Regions from separate parts of the Streptomyces sp. NPDC004788 genome, predicted to be linked through region 2. Evidence: predicted binding sites of a transcription regulator. Region 2 holds the regulator's gene; the other holds the start of a gene.
The links. Region 2 encodes HspR, which represses chaperone genes until heat shock. Its sites were predicted from a motif close to TTGAGNNNNNNNNNCTCAA; they were not measured.

Region 1 (4,848 bases), on a different contig from region 2:
GTGGCCCTTGTCGAGCAGCCAGGTCGAGTCGGCGTCCGCGCGGCCCTCGGCGCACTCGCCCGCGCCGCCGCCGTCCACCGGGCACAGGCCGAGGGTGATGTCGAAGGAGTCGCCCGTGCCGCGCCGTTCGTACGCGTGGTAGGCCACGGCCCCGTCGCCGACCCGGGTCCACACCGGGGCCTTCGCCGGCTGTCCGGCGCTGACGTCCGGGTAGTCGACCTTGAGCGCGAAGGCGGAGGTGAGGAGGCCGCGGGTGCGGAGCCCGGCGACGAAGCGGGCGCCGAACTCGGCGTTCGCGCGGTAGTTGTCGCGCGGGAAGTACGTGTTGCTCTCGTCGCCCGCCGAGGAGAACGCGACCGCCGGCACTCCCTGGTCGATCGCGGCGACGGCCGCGCCCACGGTGCCGGAGTCGTTGACGTTCGCCGAGACGTTCGGGCCCGAGTTGATGCCGGTGAGCACCAGGTCGGGGCCGTCCTGCCAGCCGGCCTCGGCTCTCAGTCCGCCGCGCAGCGCGAGCTTCACCGTGTCGGCGGGCGTGGCGCTCGGGGTGTCCTTGCCGCACGGCCCCGCCGACAGGCACACGCCGAACACCGCGCCGTGGGCCGGCGCGCCCGCGCAGTCGCCCCCGTAGCCGGCGGGCAGCTCGGCGGCGGCGCGGCGCTGCGCGGTGAGCACGCCGCCGTTGGTGACGGCCGTGCCCTTGCCGGACTGCACCTGCCACGGGGCCATGACCACGACGTCGGCGCCGGCGGCGCACATCGCGCGGCGGAGCTCGTAGAGGCCGAGGCCGTCGGAGTTGCTCGCCTTCGCGGCCTGCATGGAGTCGTCGTTGGAGAGGAGGACGCGCATACCGGCGAGGGGCGCGGCCGAGGGGGCCGAGGGGGCGGCGGGGGTGGTGGCGTAGGCGGTCGCGCCGAGGCACGTGAGCAGTGCGGCGGCTGTGCCGAGGGCGAGGAGCTTGCGCATGGCGGTGCGTTCCCTTCAGGGGCATGACACGCGGAAGAGTGCGGTCCGGGGCCCGGCCCCCCACGGGCGGGCCCCGGACCGGGCGCGGGGCGTGTCAGGGCGCCCCGCGGTCCGGGGATGGCCGAAGGCTAGGGTTGAAAACCGAGTGGGTACTAGGTTTGTGCGCTGTGACCTGGGTCACGGCGTGGAGGTGGCTCGGAAGGTCGCGGCTAGGGTGGGGCCATGCCGGAGAAGAAGGTCCCCGCGAGCGGGAAAGCCGCAGGCCGGGGCGGTTACGCGGTCGGTGACGCGCGGCGCAGGAAGATCCTCGACACCGCCGTCGAGCACTTCGGGCAGTGGGGCTTCCACGCCTCCTCGCTCGCCCGGATCGCGAACGACTGCGGCATCACCCAGGGCGGACTCCTCCATCACTTCCGCAGCAAGGAGGACCTGCTCCTGTCGGTCCTCGCGCAGAGCGAGCAGCACGACATGGAGCGGCTCTTCGCCGACGAGCCGGAGTCCTACGCCGCCTATCTCGACACCCTCGTCGCCCTGATCGAGGAGAACACCCGGCGCCCCGGCATCGTCCGGATGTTCAACGTCCTCGTCGGCGAGTCCGGCGACGTCGGCCACCCCGCGCACGCGTACTTCAAGGAGCGGTACGCGCGGGTGCTGCGGGACACCGTCGCCCTCCTGGAGCGGGCCGTGGAGCGCGGCGAGCTGCGGACCGGGACCGACTGCCTGGCCGTCGCCCAGGAGCAGCTGGCCGTGATGGACGGCCTGCAGATCCAGTGGGCGCTCGCCCCGGAGTCGATGGACATGCCGGCGCGGGTACGGGACTTCCTGCGGCGGCGGTACGAGGAACTCCGGGCCTAGTGTCCTGGCGGTCCGGCTTTACGGGGCCGTCGGCGGGCCGCCGTCGGGAAGGGCGTCGAAGACGCGCTGGAGCGCGGGCGGGCGGGCCTCGCCGTCCTGGGTGACGACGAGCCGGTGGCCGTAGGCGACCTGGTACGTGAACCCGTCGCGGACCGGGCTGCCGGTGGCCCGGTCCGGGACCTTCGCGTACGCCGGGTCCTCCAGGGCGGCGCGCAGCTCGGCGGCTTGAGCGGGCGTCAGGCGGCCGGAGGCGGGCGGCTTGGTGCCGTGGCGGACGGTGTACGCGCCGTCGTAGTGGACCACCAGCTTGTTGCTGACCCCGGCGAAGCCGCCACTGACGTCGACCTCGACCAGGACGTCCTGGGGCGCGGGCTCCGTGCGCGTGGCGGCGCTGCTCGCCGGGCTCTCGGCCGGCGGCGCCGCCGGGGCCTGGCCGCAGCCGGTCACGGCCACGGCCGCGGCGAGGACGGCCGCGGCGCCGAACCTGCGCCCGTACCGCTTCACGTACTCCCGCTTCACGTACTCCATGGCCCGAGCATGCCCGCTCCGGCGGGCCCGCGCAGGGCGCGTGACGAGTGATCGCTCAGAGCGAACGCGGGGCGGGGAACAATGCCGGGCTCACATGCATTGAGTCGGTAAAGCTCAACTTGATTGACTGCGATTCACTGCCGAAGGGGAGATCATGGCTTCTGAGTCCATGGCGTCCGCGCCGCTCACTCTGCCTGTGCTGCCGCTCGACGACGAGGTCGTGCTGCCCGGAATGGTCGTGCCGCTGGATCTGTCCGACAACGACGTCCGGGCAGCCGTCGAGGCCGCGCAGGCCGCCGCGCGCGGTGGGACCGGGAAGCCCAGGGTGCTGCTCGTGCCCCGGGTGGACGGGACCTACGCGGGCACCGGTGTGCTCGGCACGGTCGAGCAGGTCGGGCGGCTGTCCGACGGCGATCCCGGCGCGCTGATCCGCGGCCGCGGCCGCGTGCGCATCGGCGCCGGGACGACCGGGCCCGGCGCGGCGCTGTGGGTCGAGGGCACCGTCGTCGACGAGGCGCTGCCGGAGCCGCTGCCCGGCGCGGTGACCGAGCTGGTCAAGGAGTACAAGGCGCTGGCCACGAGCTGGCTGAAGAAGCGCGGCGCCTGGCAGGTCGTCGACCGCGTCCAGCAGATCGAGGGCGTCGGCGCGCTCGCCGACAACGCGGGCTACTCCCCGTTCCTGACGGTGGAGCAGAAGCTCGGACTGCTGGAGACCGCCGACCCGGTCGCCCGCCTCAAGCTCGCCACCGCGCAGCTGCGCGATCACCTGGCCGAACAGGACGTCGCCGAGACCATCGCCAAGGACGTCCAGGAGGGCGTCGACAAGCAGCAGCGCGAGTTCCTGCTGCGCCGCCAGCTCGAAGCCGTCCGCAAGGAGCTGCGCGAGCTCAACGGCGAGAAGGATGCCGACGAGTCCGACGACTACCGCGCCCGCGTCGAGGCGGCCGACCTGCCCGAGAAGGTCCGCGAGGCGGCCCTCAAGGAGGTCGAGAAGCTGGAGCGGGCGAGCGACCAGTCCCCGGAGGGCTCCTGGATCCGCACCTGGCTCGACACCGTCCTCGAACTGCCGTGGAACGAGCGCACCGAGGACCAGTACGACATCCAGGGCGCCAAGGCCGTCCTGGACGCCGAGCACGCGGGCCTGGAGGACGTGAAGGAGCGCATCACCGAATACCTGGCCGTGCGCAAGCGGCGCGCCGAGCGCGGGCTCGGTGTCGTCGGCGGCCGTCGCGGCGGCGCCGTGCTCGCCCTCGTCGGCCCGCCCGGCGTCGGCAAGACCTCGCTCGGCGAGTCCGTCGCGCACGCCATGGGCCGCAAGTTCGTCCGCGTGGCCCTCGGCGGCGTCCGGGACGAGGCCGAGATCCGCGGCCACCGGCGGACGTACGTGGGCGCGCTGCCCGGCCGGATCGTCCGCGCGATCAAGGAGGCCGGGTCCATGAACCCGGTGGTGCTGCTCGACGAGATCGACAAGGTCGGCTCCGACTTCCGGGGCGACCCGGCGGCGGCCCTCCTCGAAGTCCTCGACCCGGCGCAGAACCACACCTTCCGAGACCACTACCTGGAGGTCGAATTCGACCTGAGCGACGTCGTGTTCCTCGCGACGGCGAACGTCCTGGAGGCCATCCCGGAGGCCCTGCTCGACCGCATGGAGCTGGTCCGCCTCGACGGCTACACCGAGGACGAGAAGGTCGTCATCGCCCGCGACCACCTGCTGCCCCGGCAGCTGGAGCGGGCCGGCCTGGAGCAGGGCGAGGTCGTCCTGGAGGAGTCGGCGCTGCGCAAGCTGGCCGGCGAGTACACCCGGGAGGCGGGCGTCCGCACCCTGGAGCGCTCGATCGCCCGGCTCCTCCGCAAGGTGGCCGCCCAGCACGAACTGGGCGAGCGGGAACTGCCGTTCACCATCGGCGAGGGCGAACTGCGCGGCCTGATCGGCCGCCCGCACCACGTGCCCGAGTCCGCCCAGGACCCGGCCGAGCGGCGCACGTCCGTGCCCGGTGTCGCCACCGGTCTGGCCGTGACCGGCGCCGGCGGTGACGTCCTCTTCGTGGAGGCATCGCTCGCCGACCCGGAGACGGGCGGGGCGGGTCTGACCCTCACCGGTCAGCTGGGCGACGTGATGAAGGAGTCCGCGCAGATCGCGCTCTCCTTCCTGCGCTCGCACGGCGCCGAGCTGGAGCTGCCCGTCACCGGCCTGAAGGACCGCGGCGTGCACATCCACTTCCCGGCGGGCGCGGTCCCGAAGGACGGCCCGAGCGCCGGCATCACCATGACGACGGCCCTCGCCTCGCTCCTGTCGGGCCGGCTGGTCCGCACGGACGTCGCGATGACCGGCGAGGTCTCCCTCACCGGCCGCGTCCTGCCCATCGGCGGCCTGAAGCAGAAGCTCCTCGCCGCCCACCGCGCGGGCATCACGACCGTCGTGATCCCCAAGCGGAACGAGGCCGATCTCGACGACGTCCCCGCCGAGATCCTGGAGAAGCTGGAGGTCCACCCGGTCAC
Region 2 (4,848 bases):
GATCCACGAGGCCCTGATGCACTCGTACGCGCCGGACGTCACCGAGACGACCTGCGTGGCGATCCTGCAGCCGGGGTACCGGATCGGGGAGCGCACCATCCGCCCCGCGCGGGTGGCCGTCGCCGAGCCGCAGCCGGGCGCGGCTCCGGCCGTCGGCAAGGCGGAGGAGTCGGACGACTCCGAGAAGGACAACGATTAAGAGCCGTACCCGGGAGCGGGAGGAGGGACGTCGATGAGCACGAAGGACTTCGTCGAGAAGGACTACTACAAGGTTCTCGGCGTCCCCAAGGACGCGACCGACGCCGAGATCAAGAAGGCGTACCGGAAGCTCGCCCGCGAGAACCACCCGGACGCCAACAAGAACGACGCCAAGGCCGAGGAGCGCTTCAAGGAGATCTCCGAGGCGGCCGACGTCCTCGGTGACCCGAAGAAGCGCAAGGAGTACGACGACGCGCGTGCGCTCTTCGGCAACGGCGGCTTCCGCGCCGGACCCGGCGGTGCGGGCGGCTCGTTCAACTTCGACCTGGGCGACCTCTTCGGCGGCGCCCAGGGCGGGGCCGGCGGAGCCGGTGGCTTCGGCGGCGGCGGTCTCGGGGACGTCTTCGGCGGCCTGTTCAACCGGGGCGGCGGCGCGGGCGCGCGCACGCAGCCGCGGCGCGGCCAGGACATCGAGTCCGAGGTGACGCTCAGCTTCACCGAGGCCATCGAGGGCGCCACCGTCCCGCTGCGGATGTCCAGCCAGCAGCCCTGCAAGGCGTGTTCGGGCACCGGCGACAAGAACGGCACCCCGCGGGTGTGCCCGACCTGCGTCGGCACCGGACAGGTCTCGCGCGGCAGCGGCGGCGGCTTCTCGCTGACCGACCCGTGCCGGGACTGCAAGGGCCGCGGCCTCATCGCCGAGAACCCCTGCGAGGTCTGCCACGGCAGCGGCCGCGCCAAGTCGTCCCGCACCATGCAGGTGCGGATCCCGGCGGGCGTGTCCGACAACCAGAAGATCCGGCTGCGCGGCAAGGGCGCGCCGGGCGAGCGCGGCGGGCCGAACGGCGACCTGTACGTCGTCGTGCACGTCGACGCCCACCCGGTGTTCGGCCGCAAGGACGACAACCTCACCGTCACGGTGCCCGTCACGTTCGACGAGGCGGCGCTCGGCGGCGAGATCAGGGTGCCGACGCTGGGCGGCCCCGCGGTGACGCTGAAGCTGCCCGCGGGCACCCCCAACGGCCGCACCATGCGCGCCCGCGGCAAGGGCGCCGTCCGCAAGGACGGCACTCGCGGCGACCTGCTGATCACGGTCGAGGTCGCGGTGCCCACGGACCTCGACGACAAGGCGCGTGAGGCCCTGGAGACGTTCCGCGAGGCAACGGCGGGCGAGGACCCCAGGGCAGAGCTGTTCCAGGCCGCGAAGGGAGCATGAGCAGATGGACCGTCGCCGCAACCCTTACGAACTGACGGACGAGACCCCGGTGTACGTCATCTCGGTGGCGGCCCAGCTGTCCGGTCTGCACCCGCAGACGCTCCGTCAGTACGACCGCCTCGGTCTGGTCTCCCCGGACCGCACGGCGGGCCGGGGCCGCCGCTACTCGGCCCGCGACATCGAACTGCTGCGCACCGTCCAGCAGCTGTCGCAGGACGAGGGCATCAACCTGGCCGGCATCAAGCGCATCATCGAGCTGGAGAACCAGGTCGCGGCCCTCCAGGCCCGCGTGGCCGAGCTCTCGACGGCGGTCGAGGGCGCGGCCCAGGCGATGCGCCAGCGCGAGGCCCAGGTCCACGCCTCGTACCGGCGCGACCTGGTCCCGTACACCGATGTGCAGCAGGCGAGCGCCCTGGTGGTGTGGCGCCCGGGGCACAAGCGCGGCGACGTTTCCTCGTGATCGTGGACGCTTCGGCGTCATCCAGGCTCAGACGGGGCAGTGGTCGAGTTTCTCGCTCGTGACGGGTGCCCCGGCCTTCGCGACCAGCAGGGCGACCGCAACAGGTAAGCGGGCCCGGTTCTTTGGACGGAACGCAGCTGACGAAGAACAGGTTGGATTCGGTCATCCGCTGCTTCGCGTCCTGGCGGTCGAGTTGCTGGCCACAGAGACTCGCTCCTAGCAATCCGGTACGGGCACAGCCCTGGTCGCGGCGTCCAGCTCATCGGCCGCTCCGTCAGCGAAAGGGCGAGTGAATCGGTAGCACTGGCCCAGGGCCTTGTCGTAGCTGAATACGACCGTCACCGCGCGTACCGTTCCGCCTTCGACGACCACGCTCTTTGCCTTCAGGAGTTCCTTCACGCCGGCCGACGTCAGATCCCCGTCCGCCAAGCGGGCGAGGCGCGAGCGCAGGTACCGCGCCTGGTCTCCGATCTCCTGCACCGGCTGACACACCCGCCCGTCTCGTTGCTCCGTCCGCCCTGTCCAGAGCCCGTCAGGCCCACGGCTGAACGTGAAAGCGACGCAGCGTTTTACCCTGTCAGCTCCTGGACGCAATATGTTGATCTTCTCGTAGTCTGCTGTCTCTTCTACGGTGGCAGTGAATCGGCGGTGAGCCGCGTCGTACCTGATCACCGGAGCACCCGTATGCTGCGCGATCACTCCCGTGAGCGTTTCGGCATCTGCGGTGCCACGCTCTCGGAGCGACTGAAGGGACTCGTCCTTCGCGCGTTCGGCTCGCCGTTCGAGACCCGCTAGGGCCTTCTGGCGGCTCTCGTGGGAGACCTGCTCGTCGTGCCCGGCCCGGTACCACAACCAGGAGAGGACGATCGCGCAGACCACTGTCAGTACCCCGAGGATGGTCAGGCAGCCGCCGGCCGCGAAGCGGTTGCCCCGCCCCGCGGCCGACGTGCTGCCGCTCTGGCCGATTGCCATCCTCAGCCGCCCGTGTATCCGATGTCGGCGAGTGTCTGGTCCATGACCTGAGCGTAGGCCGTGGTGCCTCGATCCTTGGGGTGGAAGGACTCGAGGCTGGCGCAGACGTTCTCGCCGGGCGACGGCAGGCAGGGGGCTTGGTTGGCCGGATCTCCGTCATGGAAGTCGCCGTCACCGTTCGGCCCGGCCACGATGCCGTTGATCCACTCTTCACTGTCACAGACAGCGTGTCCCTGGAAGGCGGGGATGGCGTCGGCGAAGGAAACCTTGATCCCACCCTGCTTCAGTCCCTCGACCATGCTCTTCTGCTTGTCCCGGACGTAGTCGGCCAGTCCGTTGAGCACGCCGGCGTTGGCTGCTTGGCATTGCGTCTCGCTCGCGATGCGCGGGTAGCTCATGAGGACGATCCGGGCATTGGCTGCATGCTGAGAGATCTGCCGGATGAGGTTTCCGGTATCTGTGACCGCTTGGTCGATCCTCCCGGTGTAGTCGCCACTCTCGCAGACCCCAGCGATGACGTAGCAGTTCGTGACGGCCTCGGTGAAGGCGTTGCCGTCGTTTCCCCCAATAGTCAGCATGACCAGGGTGGTGTCGTTGCTCAGAACGCCGGAGTCGATCTGGGTCTTCTCGTGATAGTTGCCCATGGCGCCCCAGACGTTCGGGTCTCCTGTGGTCAGCTGAAAGGTCTTCGCCCCGGAGCACGTCACGTTCTGGAATTCGACGGCGGAGCTGAAGCCGTCGGAGAGTGCGCCGACGCTGGTGCTCTGGAAGGGCAGGATGACCTTGCGCGCCCAGGAGTTGGCGCTGCGCCGACAGGCGTTCCAACGGCTTGTCCCGTGGGAGGTGTTCGACTCGGGCGAGTAGTTTCCGGCGCCTTCTCCTGATGAGTAGGAGTCGCCCATGGCGACGATCATATGCTTCGGCTTGCCTGAGATTGGTTGGAACGCCACGGCGTCCCAGGCCACGTCATCGTCGGCGGTTCCGTCGTCGGTGGAGTTCGACAGTTCCACCTTCGGTGATCCGGTGAAGTTGAAGGCGCCCAGGTCGACCCAGTGATTGCTCTGGAAGTAGGTGTTGACGTAGCGGTCGCGGTCGCCGCCGGCGACGCCCTTGATCACGTAATGGGCTTGCTGGGTGTGCGCACCGGTGTCCGGCATGTGTGCGAGGACACGGGCCCATTGCCCTAGATTCTGGCCGAGGGTCCAAGTGCCGGTCACGGTCATCCGACCGCCGTAGCCACCAAGGTGTGCGGCATCCCGGGTGTGGGCGTACCAGAAGTGACCACCATAGCCGCCGCCGATTTGGTGCAGGTCACCCTTCGCCTCGTACAGCCCATCCGTGTCGGGGTAGAACTCGAATCCGAAGCTGCCGGCTGACTTTACCGCGCCGCAGCTGCTCCATGTCTGTGTCCCGTTCGGTTCTGCCTCCACGACGAGAGCCCCACTGGGTATGAGTCCCGTGGTGGTGCACGACGGCGTGCCGTATTGGAGGCGGTAGCCGCGACCGGGCTCGCTACGGAGCGTTTGGTATTTGATGTTCTCGTTGCCGCAGGTGTTGGCGCAGAGCGCTTTCCAGGTGACGTTGGGTGAGTGGTACCAGAACTGGGTGTAGCAGCCTTCGGTGTCGCAGTGCGGCGGGTTGTTCGGGTCGCAGTTGTTGTTGGTGTTGCAGAAGGCGCTCAGCGGCGGCTTCACCAGGCTGCGTTCGGTGTCGCTGACCCACCAGGCAGGGCGGAATCCTGCCGAGGAGAAGCCGGTCTCACCGGGCCAGTCCTGCCGGCCGTCGGTGGAGTAGGAGTGGCCGGTGTCGATGGACCAGGCCGCCCAGCCCATCACCTTCTCTTCGTAAGGCCAGCGTTCCGGGTGTGCCGCGTCCTTGGTGGCTTGGGGGTCGAGGCTGGTGTCCATGAACGCCTTGCGGTCCGGCGGGTACATGGGGTTGGCCGGGTTGTTGTACCAGCCCAGACCCCATGGCTGGTCGGGTGCGCTGCTGGGTGCGTTGA

Region 1: lon (endopeptidase La) is a predicted target of HspR. The motif match lies at 2,449-2,467, and genes of this name have one in related genera.

What each region holds. Positions count from the first base shown of each region.
Region 1 is NZ_JBSGBF010000093.1:17,819-22,666, reverse strand. Features, by position in the region: gene surE (5'/3'-nucleotidase SurE) at 1-966, opposite strand, end outside; gene ACWEJX_RS30370 (TetR/AcrR family transcriptional regulator) at 1,189-1,821, shown strand; gene ACWEJX_RS30365 (hypothetical protein) at 1,840-2,349, opposite strand; gene lon (endopeptidase La) at 2,504-4,848, shown strand, end outside.
Region 2 is NZ_JBSGBF010000015.1:45,047-49,894, reverse strand. Features, by position in the region: gene grpE (nucleotide exchange factor GrpE) at 1-199, shown strand, start outside; gene dnaJ (molecular chaperone DnaJ) at 233-1,414, shown strand; gene ACWEJX_RS09865 (heat shock protein transcriptional repressor HspR) at 1,419-1,874, shown strand; gene ACWEJX_RS09860 (hypothetical protein) at 2,091-2,846, opposite strand; gene ACWEJX_RS09855 (SGNH/GDSL hydrolase family protein) at 2,849-4,848, opposite strand, start outside.